2 regions of the Streptomyces sp. NPDC050997 genome follow, and region 2 is predicted to be linked to the other one. Evidence: riboswitches for the same ligand, from Rfam matches in the RefSeq annotation. Region 2 holds a riboswitch; the other holds the start of a gene.
The links. A riboswitch is a leader RNA that binds a small molecule or an ion and turns the genes downstream of it on or off. The one in region 2 is predicted to bind glycine.
Positions count from the first base shown of each region.

Region 1: another riboswitch for glycine. It lies ahead of gcvP (aminomethyl-transferring glycine dehydrogenase); the one in region 2 lies ahead of gcvT (glycine cleavage system aminomethyltransferase GcvT).

Region 1 covers NZ_JBFAGK010000004.1:7,798-15,084, reverse strand. The annotation lists gene AB0H86_RS10000 (ABC transporter ATP-binding protein) at 1-52, shown strand, start outside; gene AB0H86_RS09995 (TOBE domain-containing protein) at 127-546, shown strand; gene gcvP (aminomethyl-transferring glycine dehydrogenase) at 667-3,552, opposite strand; glycine riboswitch at 3,729-3,825, opposite strand; gene AB0H86_RS09985 (PRC-barrel domain-containing protein) at 3,940-4,311, shown strand; gene AB0H86_RS09980 (hypothetical protein) at 4,449-4,643, shown strand; gene AB0H86_RS09975 (DNA polymerase IV) at 4,779-6,161, opposite strand; gene AB0H86_RS09970 (MerR family transcriptional regulator) at 6,220-6,864, opposite strand; gene AB0H86_RS09965 (bifunctional nuclease family protein) at 7,124-7,287, opposite strand, start outside.
Region 2 covers NZ_JBFAGK010000026.1:40,730-48,016, forward strand. The annotation lists gene glyA (serine hydroxymethyltransferase) at 1-832, opposite strand, end outside; gene gcvH (glycine cleavage system protein GcvH) at 848-1,225, opposite strand; gene gcvT (glycine cleavage system aminomethyltransferase GcvT) at 1,339-2,472, opposite strand; glycine riboswitch at 2,662-2,773, opposite strand; gene AB0H86_RS38175 (AAA family ATPase) at 2,953-3,621, shown strand; gene AB0H86_RS38180 (enhanced serine sensitivity protein SseB) at 3,743-4,543, shown strand; gene AB0H86_RS38185 (enhanced serine sensitivity protein SseB C-terminal domain-containing protein) at 4,644-5,438, shown strand; gene AB0H86_RS38190 (ABC transporter permease) at 5,799-6,800, shown strand; gene AB0H86_RS38195 (ABC transporter substrate-binding protein) at 6,893-7,287, shown strand, end outside.

The DNA of each region.
Region 1 (7,287 bases), on a different contig from region 2:
TCCGGTCTGGGCGACGGTCAAAGCGGCGCAGACACACGCATACCCGGCATAAGACTTTCAGGCGGCTACGGTGGGATTCCCGGACCCCCGCACCCCACGCCACCCCACCCCCAGTGAGGCCTCCCCATGAGCCTGAGCATCCGCAATCAGCTCTCCGGCACCGTCACCGCCATCACGCCGGGAGAGGTGATGGCAACGGTCAAGGTCCGCCTGACCGGCGGCCAGGACCTCACCTCCGCGATCACCCTGGAAGCCGCCGAGGACCTGGGCCTCGCCGCGGGAACGGCCGTACGCGCCCTGGTGAAGTCGACGGAGGTTTCCCTGGCCACCGCACCGGTCGACGGCCTGTCCATCCGCAACCAACTGCCCGGCACGGTCCGCGACATCGCGACCGGCGGCGCCATGGCCGCCGTCAGGATCACCGTCGAGGGCGCCGACCTGACCGCGGTGATCACCAGGGACGCCGTCACGGACCTCGGCCTCACGACCGGCATCCCGGTCGTCGCCCTGATCAAGTCGACCGAGGTCTCCCTGGCGACCGCGTGACACCACCGTGTCGCACCGCACGCCCCGTGACACAGAAGGGCTCCTGACACAGAAGGGCTCCTGACACGGAAGGGCTCTGCCCGGTGTGCGACCGGACGGAGCCCTTCCGTCTACGACAGGTCAGTCCTCGTACGCGTCCAGCGGCGGGCAGGAGCAGACCAGGTTCCGGTCGCCGAAAGCCTGGTCGATGCGGCGTACCGGCGGCCAGTACTTGTCCGCCACCGACACACCGGCCGGGAAGACGGCCTCCTCACGCGTGTACGCGTGCTCCCACTCCCCGCCGAGCGTGCCCGCGGTGTGCGGCGCGTTCCGCAGCGGGTTGTCGTCCACGGGCCACTCGCCCGAGCCGACCTTCTCGATCTCCGCACGAATGGCGATCATCGCCGCGCAGAACCGGTCGAGTTCGATCAGGTCCTCGGACTCGGTCGGCTCGATCATCAGCGTCCCGGCCACCGGGAAGGACATCGTCGGTGCGTGGAACCCGTAGTCGATGAGCCGCTTGGCGACGTCGTCGACGCTCACACCGGTCGCCTTGGTCAGGGGCCGCAGGTCGATGATGCACTCGTGCGCGACCAGCCCGCCCGGGCCGGTGTAGAGCACCGGGAAGTGCGGTTCCAGCCGCTTGGCGATGTAGTTCGCGGAGAGCACCGCCACCTGCGTGGCCCGCTTGAGTCCTTCCCCGCCCATGAGCCGCACATACGCCCACGAGATCGGCAGGATCCCGGCGGAGCCCCAGGGCGCGGCGGAGATCGGCCCGACTCCGGTCTCCGGCCCGGCCGCGGGCTGCAGCGGGTGGTTCGGCAGATACGGCGCCAGGTGCGCGCGCACACCCACCGGGCCGACGCCCGGACCGCCGCCGCCGTGCGGGATACAGAAGGTCTTGTGCAGGTTCAGGTGCGAGACGTCCCCGCCGAAGTGCCCCGGCTTGGCCAGCCCCACCAGGGCGTTGAGGTTGGCACCGTCGACATACACCTGGCCGCCGGCCTCGTGCACCTGCGCGCAGATGTCCGCGACATGCTCCTCGAACACACCGTGCGTGGAGGGGTACGTGATCATCAGCACCGCCAGCTCGTCCCGGTGCTGCTCGATCTTCGCCCGCAGGTCCTCGACGTCGATCTCGCCGTCCTCGGCGGTCTTCACGACGACGACCTTCATCCCGGCCATCACGGCACTGGCGGCGTTGGTGCCGTGCGCCGACGACGGAATCAGACACACCGTCCGCTGCTCGTCCCCGTTGGCCCGGTGATATCCGCGTACGGCGAGCAGCCCCGCCAGCTCGCCCTGCGAACCGGCGTTGGGCTGCAGCGACACCTTGTCGTACCCGGTGACCTCGGCGAGACGCTCCTCCAGCTCACGGATGAGCGTGAGGTAGCCCTGGGCCTGCTCGGCGGGCGCGAAGGGGTGGAGCTGTCCGAACTCGGGCCAGGTGACCGGCTCCATCTCGGTGGTCGCGTTGAGCTTCATGGTGCAGGAGCCCAGCGGGATCATGCCGCGGTCGAGGGCGTAGTCGCGGTCTGCGAGCCGACGCAGGTAGCGCAGCATCGCGGTCTCGGAGCGGTACTGGTGGAAGACGGGGTGCGTGAGGTAGTCGTCGGTGCGCAGCAGCGCGGTGGGAAGGGAGTCCTCGGTGGCGGCGTCGAGTGCCTCGATGTCCCCCTCTACCCCGAACGCGGCCCACACGGCGGCCAGTTGGGCCCGCGCGGTGGTCTCGTCGCACGCGATCGACACCAGGTCGGTGTCCACGAGCCACAGGTTGACGCCGTTCTCGCGCGCGGCCGCGACGACCTCGGCGGCCCGTGCGGGCACCCGGGCGGTCAGCGTGTCGAAGTAGGAACCGTGCACGACCTCGACCCCGCCGGCCGTCAGGCCCGCGGCGAGGATCGTGGCGTATCGATGGGTGCGCCGCGCGATGCCCTTGAGACCCTCGGGCCCGTGGTAGACGGCGTACATGCCGGCCATCACGGCGAGCAGCACCTGCGCGGTGCAGATGTTGCTGGTCGCCTTCTCGCGCCGGATGTGCTGCTCACGCGTCTGCAGGGCCAGCCGGTAGGCCTTGTTCCCGTCGGCGTCGACGGACACTCCCACCAGCCGCCCGGGCAGGCTGCGCGCGAACTTCTCGCGCACCGCCATGTATCCGGCGTGCGGCCCGCCGAAGCCCATCGGCACCCCGAACCTCTGGGTCGTCCCGACGGCGATGTCCGCACCGAGCTCAGCCGGGGACTTCAGCAGCGTCAGCGCCAGCAGGTCGGCGGCGACCGTCACGAGCGCGCCGAGTTCGTGGGCCTGCTCGATGAGCGGCTCGATGTCGCGTACGGCACCGGAGGCGCCCGGGTACTGGATCAGCACGCCGTTGATCTCACGCCCGGCGATCTCGGCCGGAATGCCGTCACCGAGGTCCGCGACGACGACCTCGACGCCGGTCGGCTCGGCCCGCGTCCGGATCACGGCGACGGTCTGCGGCAGTGTGTCCGCGTCGACCAGGAAGAGACCCTTCTTGTTCCTGCCCATGCGCCGCGACAGTGCCAGCGCCTCGGCCGCCGCGGTGCCCTCGTCGAGCAGCGAGGCACCGGAGGTCGGCAGCCCGGTGAGCTCGGCGACCATGGTCTGGAAGTTCAGTAGCGCCTCCAGGCGCCCCTGGGAGATCTCGGGCTGGTAGGGCGTGTAGGCCGTGTACCAGGCCGGATTCTCCATCACGTTGCGCAGGATGACGGGCGGCGTGAAGGTCCCGTAGTACCCGAGGCCGACCATGGAGTCGAGAACCTGGTTCCGGTCGGCCAGCGAACGCAGCTCGGCCAGCACCTCGGCCTCGGTACGCGCGCCCGGCAGATCGAGCGCGTCGGCGTTCTTGATCACGTCCGGCACCGCTGCGGCGGTGAGCTCGTCCAGCGAGCCGTACCCGACCTGGGCGAGCATCTTCGCCCGCGCTTCCTGGTCAGGCCCGATGTGGCGCTGTTCGAACGGAATTCCCTGCTCCAGCTCGGAAAGCGGACTGCGGTGGGCGGTCATTGCGGAGGCCTCCTGGTCTGACACGACCTTCGAGGGGCACCACGGCACGGGTACCCGAACAGCCTCCCCCTCTGTCATCTCGACCTGAGAGCTTCACCGGACCACCCGAGGGTGCCCGGCTTTCACCGTCGGTGAGAGCGGAAGCCGTCGACATCCGCCCTGCTTTCCAGAGTGACCTCGTCCATGCGGTACGGGGGCCTGAGAGATTCCGGGGAGGATTTGCTCCTTCGGCGCCTCCGGATGGTGTCCGAAGGACTCTCCCGCACAGGGTCAGCAGCCGCTTGCCAGCCTACCAGCGAGGTCAGCGCTTGAGCGTTCGAGTGGCCACCTCCCCGATTGTGCTCTTTTGTGGTGCTTACGGATGAGTTGTCACTAAATGGAGGGCCCGTGCAGACCGACATCGATCCGCGCAACCTGATCGGCCGCAAGGCGTTCGACCGCAACGGCACCAAGATCGGCACGATCGACGAGGTCTACCTCGACGACGCGACCGGCGTACCGGAGTGGGCGGCCATACGCACCGGTCTGTTCAGCAGGGACGCCTTCGTCCCCCTGGAGCCCAGCGAACTGGTCGAGGGCGCCCTGCGCGTCCCTTTCGACCGGGCCCTGATCAAGGACGCCCCCGACTTCGGCGTGGGCCGCCATCTCTCGCCCGAACAGGAACTCCAGCTGTACCACCACTACGGTCTCGACCTGTCCGCCCCGCCTCCGCTCCCGGACCACGACTTCGGCAAACTGGCGAACACGGACGAGTCCTGACACCCGCGCCGTCCGCGCACCCTGACGCCGGCGTCGCCGACCAGCCGGCCGCGCCCGCAACACGCTGAGCCCCACGCATACGGCCTCCCGCGATACACCCATCCGGCCCTGCCCCCCTCCTCGCACCTTGAGCCGCCGTGACCACCCAGACCTGGCACCACCGTCACAGCGCGCAGCCCCCGACACAGCCGCCGAGCCGACGCCACCAGGCAGCGGCCCCCGGCGCGGCAAGCCAGTCCGAGCACACGACCGCACTCACCGACCCGCACCTGGTCGGCCCGGCCCGTACTCGCCCGCTCGCCCCCTCCAGCCGACGCGCAGTCATCCACTGACCACGGACATCCGTCCGACCGTCCAGCCCAACAGCGGACAGTCCCACGACCTGGACGACACGGCTGGCCCAAGCAGTCCAGCCCGGCATCCCTCCGGTGCCGAGTGACCCGCCCCACCCCGCACTGACCCCGCACTCACCCCGGCCCGGCAACCCCGCCCACCGAAGCCTCACCGGCCTCAGAACGCTCCCGCACCAACGGCAACGGTTCCGCCGGCTCCAGTGCCGGATCCTCGATCCGGAACGTCCGCACCCGCCCCGGCTCCGAGTCGGGCGTCTCGAACCGCACGGTGACCCGCCCGAGCCCGCTTCCCTGCACCCACCCGTGCCCGTACTCGGTGTGCCGCACATCGTGTCCCGAGGGCCACCGCCGCTCGACCGGCGCCTTCGGCTCCGCTTCGGGCATGTCGTCGGCCTCCTCGACCGCACCGGCGTCCATCCGCTCCCCCGCCGCCTGCGCGAACAGATCCTCCTGCGTGTAGTCGGCCAGCCCACTGACCCCCACCCCGAGCAACCGCACACCCCCGGTCGTGTCGACGGAGTCCAGCAACCGCGCGGCCGCCTCCCGCACCACCGCCGGATCGTCCGTGGGCCCCCGCAGCGTCTCGGACCGGGTCAGCGTGGAGAAGTCGTACCGTCGCACCTTCAGCACGATGGTCCGCCCGGACAACCCCGCCTCCCGCAGCCTCCGCACACACCGGTCCGCCAGCCGCTGGACCTCCAGCCCCACCCGAACACGGTCATGGATGTCGACGTCGTACGTGTCCTCCACCGACACCGACTTCGTCTCACGCTCCGCCACCACGGGCCGCTCGTCGAGCGCCAGCGCCATCGCGTACAGCGACTGTCCATGCGCCTTGCCCAGCAGCCTCACCAGCTCGTCCTCACCCGCCTCGGCGATCTCCTCGACGGTGTGGATCCCCGCCCGCCGCAGGTGGTCCCCCGTCGCAGGGCCCACCCCTGGCAGTATCCGCACCGACATCGGCCCCAGCAGCCCCCGCTCGGTCCCAGGCTCGATCAGCACCAGCCCGTCCGGCTTGGCCTGCTCCGAGGCGATCTTCGCCAGCATCTTGGAGGCGGCGAGCCCCACCGACCCCGTCAGCCCGGTCACAGCCCGTATGTCCGCCCGCAGCTTCACCCCGGCCAGCCGCGCCGACTCCTCGTCCCAGGCCGCTCCCCCGGCCTCCAGATCCACGAACGCCTCATCCAGGCTCAGCGGCTCCACCAGCGGCGACAGCCCCCTGAGCAGCTCCATCACCTGCTCGCTGATCGACCGGTAGAACGCGAAGCGCGGCACGAGATACGCGGCGTTCGGCGCGAGCCGCCTCGCCTGGGCCATCGGCAGCGCCGAATGCACCCCGAAGACCCGTGCCTCGTACGACGCTGTGGCCACCACCCCGCGCGGCCCCAGCCCGCCCACCACGACGGCCTTCCCCCGCAGACTCGGCTTGGACGCCTGCTCCGCCGAGGCGAAGAAGGCATCCATGTCGAGATGCAGGATCGTGGGCGCGTTTCTCACATCTCCGATGCTGCCCTACGCCACTGACAATGCCCCGCCCGAAGAGCGAGGACGGCGCTCAGACCGCCCGGTTGCGGCGCCGCGCCAGCTCGTCCGCGGGGTTGTGTCCGACGAGCGTCTCGCCGGTGTCCACCCGCTCGCCGTGCAGTTGTGAGAGGGCACTCTCCACGTCCCGCCACACCACACCGACGGCGATCCCGAAGACACCCTGGCCGCCCTGGAGCAGTGCGTGGACCTCGTCGGGCGTGGTGCACTCGTAGACGGTGGCGCCGTCGCTCATCAGGGTCATGCGCTCCAGGTCGCGGAATCCACGCTCACGCAGATGCTGGACCGCGGTGCGGATGTTCTGCAGCGACACACCGGTGTCCAGGAAGCGCTTGACGATCTTCAGGATGACGACGTCCCGGAAGCTGTACAGACGCTGTGTCCCGGACCCGTAGGCGGGCCGCACGCTCGGCTCCACAAGGCCGGTGCGGGCCCAGTAGTCCAGTTGCCGGTAGGTGATGCCGGCGGCCGCGCAGGCCGTCGGACCACGGTAGCCGATCTGCTCGGACGCCATGGACGTCGTCCCTCCGCTGCTCGGCACGGCCGTCGGTCGCTGCGGAGCGTGATCGGCCGCGTTGCTGTGAAGCGGGTACGGACCGCTCGTCCCGAGACTCCATCCGGGGGCACCCCCAGCCGTACCGTCGCCGCTGCTGCTCACGCCGACCTCCGTCCTTGACCTGCCCTCTCGACGGTAGGCAGTCACCGGGGGTGCGTCAACGATCGCCACACTCGGCACGCCGAGTGATAATCACCCTAAGAGTGGTTTCCCGTGCCCCACCGCGGGGAAAGGCTAGCCGAATGCTCTCGGAGCGGGCCGCAGGACGCTCTCACGGGCCGCTGGCAAATGCCGGTATCTGAGGCGTCAACGGACGTGGACGGGCCCGGCGGGACTGCTCATCCGCCGGGCCCGTCGCCGCTCACTGGCTGCTGGTGCCGAAGTCCTCGGGCGAGATCTGGTCGAGGAACTCGCGGAACTTCTCCACCTCGTCCTCCTGCTCGTCGGGAATCGCGATACCCGCGTCGTCGAGCACTCCGTCACTGCCGTAGATCGGCGTTCCGGTGCGCAGGGCCAACGCTATGG
Region 2 (7,287 bases):
CGGCGACCTTGAAGGAGACCGCCTTGGCCGCGATCACGTGCTCCAGTGGGCCGCCCTGGAAGCCCGGGAAGACGGACGAGTTCAGCTTCTTCGCGAAGTCCTTCTTCGCGAGGATGATCCCGCCGCGCGGGCCGCCCAGCGTCTTGTGGGTGGTGGAGGTGACGACGTCCGCGTACGGCACCGGGTTGGGGTGCAGACCGGCCGCGACCAGACCCGCGAAGTGCGCCATGTCCACCCACAGGTGGGCCTCGACCTCGTCGGCGATCCGGCGGAACTCGGCGAAGTCCAGTTGCCGCGGATACGCCGACCAGCCCGCGATGATCACCTTCGGCCGGTGCTCCTTGGCGAGCCGCTCCAGCTCGGCCATGTCGACCAGGCCGGTCTCGGCGTCCACGTGATAGGCGACCACGTCGAACTGCTTGCCGGAGAAGTTCAGCCGCATCCCGTGGGTCAGGTGGCCGCCGTGCGCCAGATCCAGACCGAGGATGGTGTCGCCGGGCTGGGCCAGCGCGAACAGGGCAGCCTGGTTGGCGGAGGCGCCCGAGTGGGGCTGCACATTGGCGTACTCGGCGCCGAACAGCTCCTTGACCCGGTCGATCGCGATCTGCTCGGTCACGTCGACGTGCTCGCAGCCACCGTAGTAACGGCGGCCCGGGTAACCCTCGGCGTACTTGTTGGTCAGGACGGAGCCCTGCGCCTCCAGCACCGCGACCGGCGCGAAGTTCTCGGAGGCGATCATCTCCAGGGTGGACTGCTGGCGGACCAGCTCGGCGTCGACGGCGGCGGCGACCTCGGGGTCGAGCTCGTGCAGGGGTGTGTTCAGAACGGACATCAGGTGTACGACTCCTCAGCCGGCGGTGAAGGCGGTGTACTCGTCGACGGAGAGCAGGTCGGCCGGCTCCTTCGCCACGCGCACCTTGAACAGCCAGCCGCCCTCGAAGGGGGCGGAGTTCACCAGCGACGGGTCGTTGACCACGTCCTCGTTGACCTCGGTGACCTCACCGGTCACCGGGGAGTACAGGTCGCTGACCGACTTGGTCGACTCCAGTTCGCCGCAGGTCTCACCCGCGGTCACATCGGCACCGACCTCCGGGAGCTGCACGAAGACGACGTCACCGAGCGCGTTGGCCGCGTGCTCCGTGATGCCGACCGTCGAGACGCCGTTCTCGGCGCCCGACAGCCACTCGTGCTCCTTGCTGTAGCGCAGCTGCTGGGGGTTGCTCATGGCCTGAATTCTCCTGTACGCGGGGGAGTGCTGATGAGTGGGGGTCTGCTGGAAACGTATGTGAGCAGCGGAAAGTGCGCAGGGTCACGCACGCCGACCGCTTTCGGTCGTCGCTACTTCTGACGCTTGTAGAACGGCAGCGCCACGACCTCGTACGGCTCGTGACTGCCCCGGATGTCCACACCGACACCGGACGTGCCCGGTGTCGCGTGCGCCTTGTCGACGTACGCCATCGCGATGGGCCTGCCCAGCGTGGGGGAGGGCGCGCCGGAGGTGATCTCGCCGATCACCCGGCCGTCCGCGACGACCGGGTACCCGGCGCGCGGGACCCGGCGGCCCTCGGCGACGAGGCCGACGAGGACGCGCGGGGGGTTCTGCTCCGAACGGGTGGCGGCCTCCTGGAGGGCCTCGCGGCCCACGAAGTCGCCCTCCTTCTCGAACTTCACCACCCGGCCGAGGCCGGCGTCGAAGGGGGTCAACGACGTGGAGAGCTCATGCCCGTACAGCGGCATGCCCGCCTCCAGGCGCAGGGTGTCCCGGCAGGACAGTCCGCAGGGGACCAGACCGACGCCCTCGCCGGCCTTGGTCAGGGCCTGCCACAGCTCGACGGCGTGCTCGGGCCTCACGAACAGCTCGAAGCCGTCCTCGCCGGTGTACCCGGTGCGGGCGATGAGAGCGGGGACGCCGGCGACGGTGCCGGGCAGGCCGGCGTAGTACTTCAGGCCGTCGAGGTCGGCGTCGGTGAGGGACTTCAGGACACCCGGCGACTCGGGACCCTGCACGGCGATCAGCGCGTACGCGTCCCGGTCGTCACGCACCTCGACGTCGAAGCCGGCGGCACGCTCGGTCAACGCGTCCAGCACCACCTGGGCGTTGGAGGCGTTGGCGACGACCATGTAGTGAGCGGACCCGGCCTCCGTCTCGGCGAGCCGGTAGACGATCAGGTCGTCCAGGATGCCGCCGTCGGCCCGGCAGACCATGGTGTAGCGGGCGCGGCCGACGCCGACGGAGGCGATGTTGCCGACCAGCGCGTGGTTCAGGAAGGAAGCCGCCTGCGGGCCGGTCACCGTGATCTCGCCCATGTGCGAGAGGTCGAAGAGGCCGGCGCGGGTGCGCACGGCGTGGTGTTCGTCGCGCTCGGAGCCGTAGCGAAGGGGCATGTCCCAGCCGGCGAAGTCGGTCATGGTCGCGCCCAGCGAACGATGCAGGGCGTCGAGCGCGGTGTGACGGGGTGCGGTACTGCTCATCGGACGGTCGTCTCCCAAGGCGATGGGGGTACCTCCCGCGCGAGCTCGTTCGAGCATGAGGGAGGGCGAGGTCGTTCCTCCCCATCTGTCATCGGAACCTGAGAGGTTCGTCAGGACCCCGCGAAGCGGTGATCATGACTTGCACCTTGGGTGGAGCCACTGTCGCAGCGGCCCGCTTTTCAGATGTGCCTCGCCCGCGCGGTAACGGGGGCCTGAGAGATTCAAGGGAGGGACTTGCTCCTTCGGCGCCCGGGCACCCGTACGACGAACGTACGACCCGGAACTCTCCCGCGCGGATTCAAGCGGCCGGTATGCAGTTGGCGCCGACATCATTGCACGCCTCGGTCGACTACGGCAGGGCCGCATCTGTGACCGGCTTGTGGCAGGACGAGCACGAAAACACGAGGCACCGCGCATTACCTTCTCTTTACACTCGACGGGGAGGAAATCTCGTGACCACCCCAGGGGAGGACGATCACGGTGAAGAGGACCACGGCGTACGCGACCACCTCGGCCCTCGCGCTGCCTCAGCAGCCGACGGTCCCGGCCACGGAGGCCTGCGGCCCGCTCAGCGCACCCGTCGTCCGCGACCTCCGTGAGCGCGGTGGCCACAGCCCGCACGCACTGCTTTTTGGCCCCCAGGACCTCGTCGTGATCACCGGCCTGCCCGGCAGCGGCAAGTCCACGCTGATGCGGCGCACGGTCAACGGCCTGCGCATCGACTCCCAGGACGCCCGCGACCGCTGGGCGACGCGGATGCCCCGCTTCCTGCCGTACGCGGTCTACCGCCCACTGGTCCGCCTCGCGCACTACGCCGGTCTGCGTCGCGCCCTGCGCTCCGGCGAGGGAGTCGTGGTGCACGACTGCGGTACGCAGGCCTGGGTGCGCGGCTGGCTGGCCCGCGAGGCGCGTCGCCGGGCCGGCACCCTGCACCTGCTGCTGCTCGACGTCACGCCGGACACCGCGCTGGCCGGCCAGCGCGAGAGGGGCCGCGGTGTCTCGCGGTACGCCTTCCTGCGCCACCGGGGTGCCGCCTCCCGCCTGATCGGCTCCGTGGCCAAGGGCGACCTGCCCCCGGGCTGCGGCTCGGCGGTGCTGGTCGACCGGGACGCGGCGAACGTGCTGCGGCGGATCGGCTTCACGGGGTGACCGGGATCGGGTTCGGTGGCCGGATCTGACCGGCCACCCGTCTCTCATGGGTGCCCCGCACCCGTTAGCCTTTCAGCCACAGCAGGCGGTATGCGGTATCAGGCAGGCGGTAGGCAGGCAGATGGACTTCCCGGCGGATCTCCCCGCTGACTTCCCGGGTTTCCCGGCACAGGCACACCCTCATCCGCACGGCGGATGGCCCGGCAACGAGCTGGAGGAGGTGCTGTCCGCCGCCCTCGGCGTCCCCGGGGCGGGCGGACGGATCATCGAGGTGCTCGGCCGCAGCTTCGTCTGGGTGCCGCTGCCCAACGGCGGCGGCCCGCACAGCGGCCCCCTTGACCTGCCCACCCTGGAGATCGAGGGCCAGGTCCATGTCCCGGTGTTCAGCTCCGAGGAGCAGTTCCGCCAGGTCGTCGGCTCGCATCTGTCGTACACCATCGCTCCCGCGGTCGAGTTCGCCCGCGGTCTGCCGCCCCAGGTCGGCCTCGCGGTGAACCCGGACGGCACGGTCGGTGTCCCGTTGCCGCCGGCCGCCGTCGCCGAACTGTGCCGGGTGGGCCGTACCCCGCTGGACGGCCCCGCGGCCGGCGGCCGGGTCCGTCTGTTCGAGCCGGACTGGCAGGACGACCCGGTCGACTTCCTCGCGGCGGCCTCGTCCGAGTTCGCCGCCACGGGCGTGGTGCTCACCGCCCGCCGCTGCCTCGCCGTCATCGAAACGGCCGATCCGGTCATGTTCGTGGGCGTGGAACTGTCCCAGTGGGAGGGCGACTTGCGGCCCCTGCCGATGGAGGCCCTGGCCCGCGCCCTGGGCGCCAGCCCCGTCCAGTGGCCGGTCAACCTGATCCTCCTGGACGTGGCGGACGACCCGGTGGGCCACTGGATGAGGGAGAGCGTGCGGCCCTTCTACCAACAGGGCTACTGATCTACCAACAGGGCCACTGACACAGCTCAACGGCTCAACCCGGCGGAGCGCCTAAGCTGGGTCCCTATCCAGGGGCCACATCACGAAGGGTCGGTAAAAGGTGAGCGCCAGCGGCACCGCGGCCGGGCAGGTCGAGCACATGCTGCGCCAGGTGACGCCCGGGCGTTACGACGCCTACGAGGCACTCCTGCGCGCGCTCGCCACCCCGTCCTCCGGACAGATCTGGATGCTGCTGTGGCACGGCCAGGCCGGTTCCCCCGACGCCCAGTACGGGAACATGCAGGTCGAGGGGTACGGCTACGCCCCGTGCGTCACCTCCGCCCAGGAGCTGTCGGCCAGTGGCTGGAACAGATCGTACGAAGTGATCGACGGGCTCGACGCGGCCCGCACCCTCTACCCCGACCACTACGGCCTCTGGCTCAATCCGCACGCCCCGGGCGGCGGTGTCGGCATCCCCTGGCTCGACCTGCGCCGCATCGCCACCGGCCTGGAACGCCAACCCGCCGGGCCCCTCAGGCTGTCCGAACCCGGCATCGAGATCCCGCAGTTCTACGCCCTGCTCGCCCAGAACGCCCACCGCACCCCGGCCGTCCGCGCCCTGCGCCGCGCCTGGGTGCAGCCCGCGCTGGGGGCGCCGTATCTCGCCGTCGGTCTCGATGTCTACGACACCAGCCCGCCGGCGGTCGACTCGGTGCGCGCGATGATGCAGCAGTCCATCGGTGCCGTCCCGGACGGGCTGCCGGTGTCGACCGTGGCCATGTCCGACGAGTACGACCCGATCGCCCTGTGGATGCGGACCAACGCCCGCCCCTTCTACGACCGTGAGGCCCACGCCGCCCCGGCCCAGGCCCCGGCGACCGGCTACGGCTATCCGCAGGCGGGTGGCCGGTACTGACCGGTTATGAGCGGCAGTTCGGACTTGTGACATAGGTCACTTTAGGGTTAATGATCTTCCTTTGGTTCGCGGCGACAATCCATGCGCGTAGATTGGCGTCGGGTTACCTCGATGCCGCCCGTTTCGCCCCGGTGTCCCAACTTCCATACGTCCGACAGCTGTTACCCGCTGTTCGGATAACGGAATCACCGGTGGAGCATCACGGTTGCGCATCCATTCACCGCCAAGGCTGGCACCTGATCGCCGAGGCGTTGAAGACTCCCGGTCCAAGGGGGGTTGCCCCTTTGAGTTTCATGGAAGATGAAGCCGCTACAGCGGCATGTGCGGGCCGGTCACCGCCGGTTGAGAGGGGTCCCTGCCATGACGGCGCCATTGCACGACACCGCTGCGGAAGCGGCGCCGACCGCTCCAGTCGACCCCGCGGCCTCAGGCGCCCAGAAGGTCGAAGGCCGGTCCCTGAAGCAGATCGCCTGGCACCGCCTGAAGCAGGACAAGGTCGCTCTCGCGGGCGGTGTCACCGTGCTCGTCCTGGTGCTGGTCGCGGTGTTCGCCCCGCTGATCGTCTCGCTGCTCGGACACCCGCCGAACGAGTTCCACCAGGAGGAACTCGACCCGCTGACCAACCTGCCGCAGGGTGCCTGGGGCGGCGTGAGCGGTGACTACCTGTTCGGCGTCGAGCCCAACAAGGGCCGCGACGTCTTCAGCCGCATCGTCTACGGCGCCCGCATCTCGCTCCTCGTGGCGTTCCTCGCCGCCGTGGTCGCGGTGGTGCTCGGGACGCTCTTCGGGATCGTCGCCGGCTACTTCGGCGGCTGGGTCGACGCCGTGATCAGCCGCACCATGGACGTGCTGCTCTCCTTCCCGCAGCTTCTCTTCATCATCTCCCTGGTCTCGGTCCTCCCGGACGACCTGCTGGGGCTGACCGGCTCGGGCGTACGCATCGCCGTCCTGGTCGCGGTCATCGGCTTCTTCGGCTGGCCCTACGTCGGCCGTATCGTCCGGGGCCAGACGCTGAGCCTCCGTGAGCGCGAGTACATCGAGGCCGCGCGCAGCCTGGGCGGTGGCAGGCGGTACATCCTCTTCCGGGAGCTGCTGCCCAACCTGTTCGCGCCGATCATGGTCTACGCGACGCTGATGATTCCGACCAACATCCTCACGGAGGCGGCGCTCAGCTTCCTCGGTGCGGGTGTGCGGCCGCCGACCGCGTCGTGGGGCGGCATGCTGCGCGACGCCCTGCAGACCTACGAGCACGACCCGATGTTCATGGTCTTCCCCGGCGCGACGATCTTCATCACCGTCCTGGCCTTCAACCTCTTCGGTGACGGACTGCGGGACGCTCTCGACCCCAAGGGGACCCGCTGACGCACGACTTGCCCCTGCCGCACCGTCAGGTGGCTCTTTCCATGGTTCTCCGGCACAGGACCGGAACCGCGAATCTCGGAGGATACGAGAAAATGCCCACAGGTTCCCCGAAGCGGCGGCTCGCTGCTGGCGCAGCCCTCGTTGTCGCGGCGCTGGTGACCACCACGGCGTGCGGCGGCGGAGACAGTGACGACAAGGGCGAGAAGGGCGCCGGCTACAGCGCGGCGCTGAACAAGGTCGTCAACGCGTCCACCAAGAAGGGTGGGACGCTGAAGTTCGTCGGCAAGCAGGACTTCGACTCCCTTGACCCACAGCGTACGTACTACGGCATGACGTGGGACTTCATGCGGTTCTTCACCCGCACCCTGGTCACGTACGACACCAAGCCGGGCGAGGCCTCGAACAAGCTGGTCGGCGACCTGGCCACCGGACCCGGCGAGGTCTCGGCCGACGGCAAGACCTACACGTACAAGCTGCGTGACGGCCT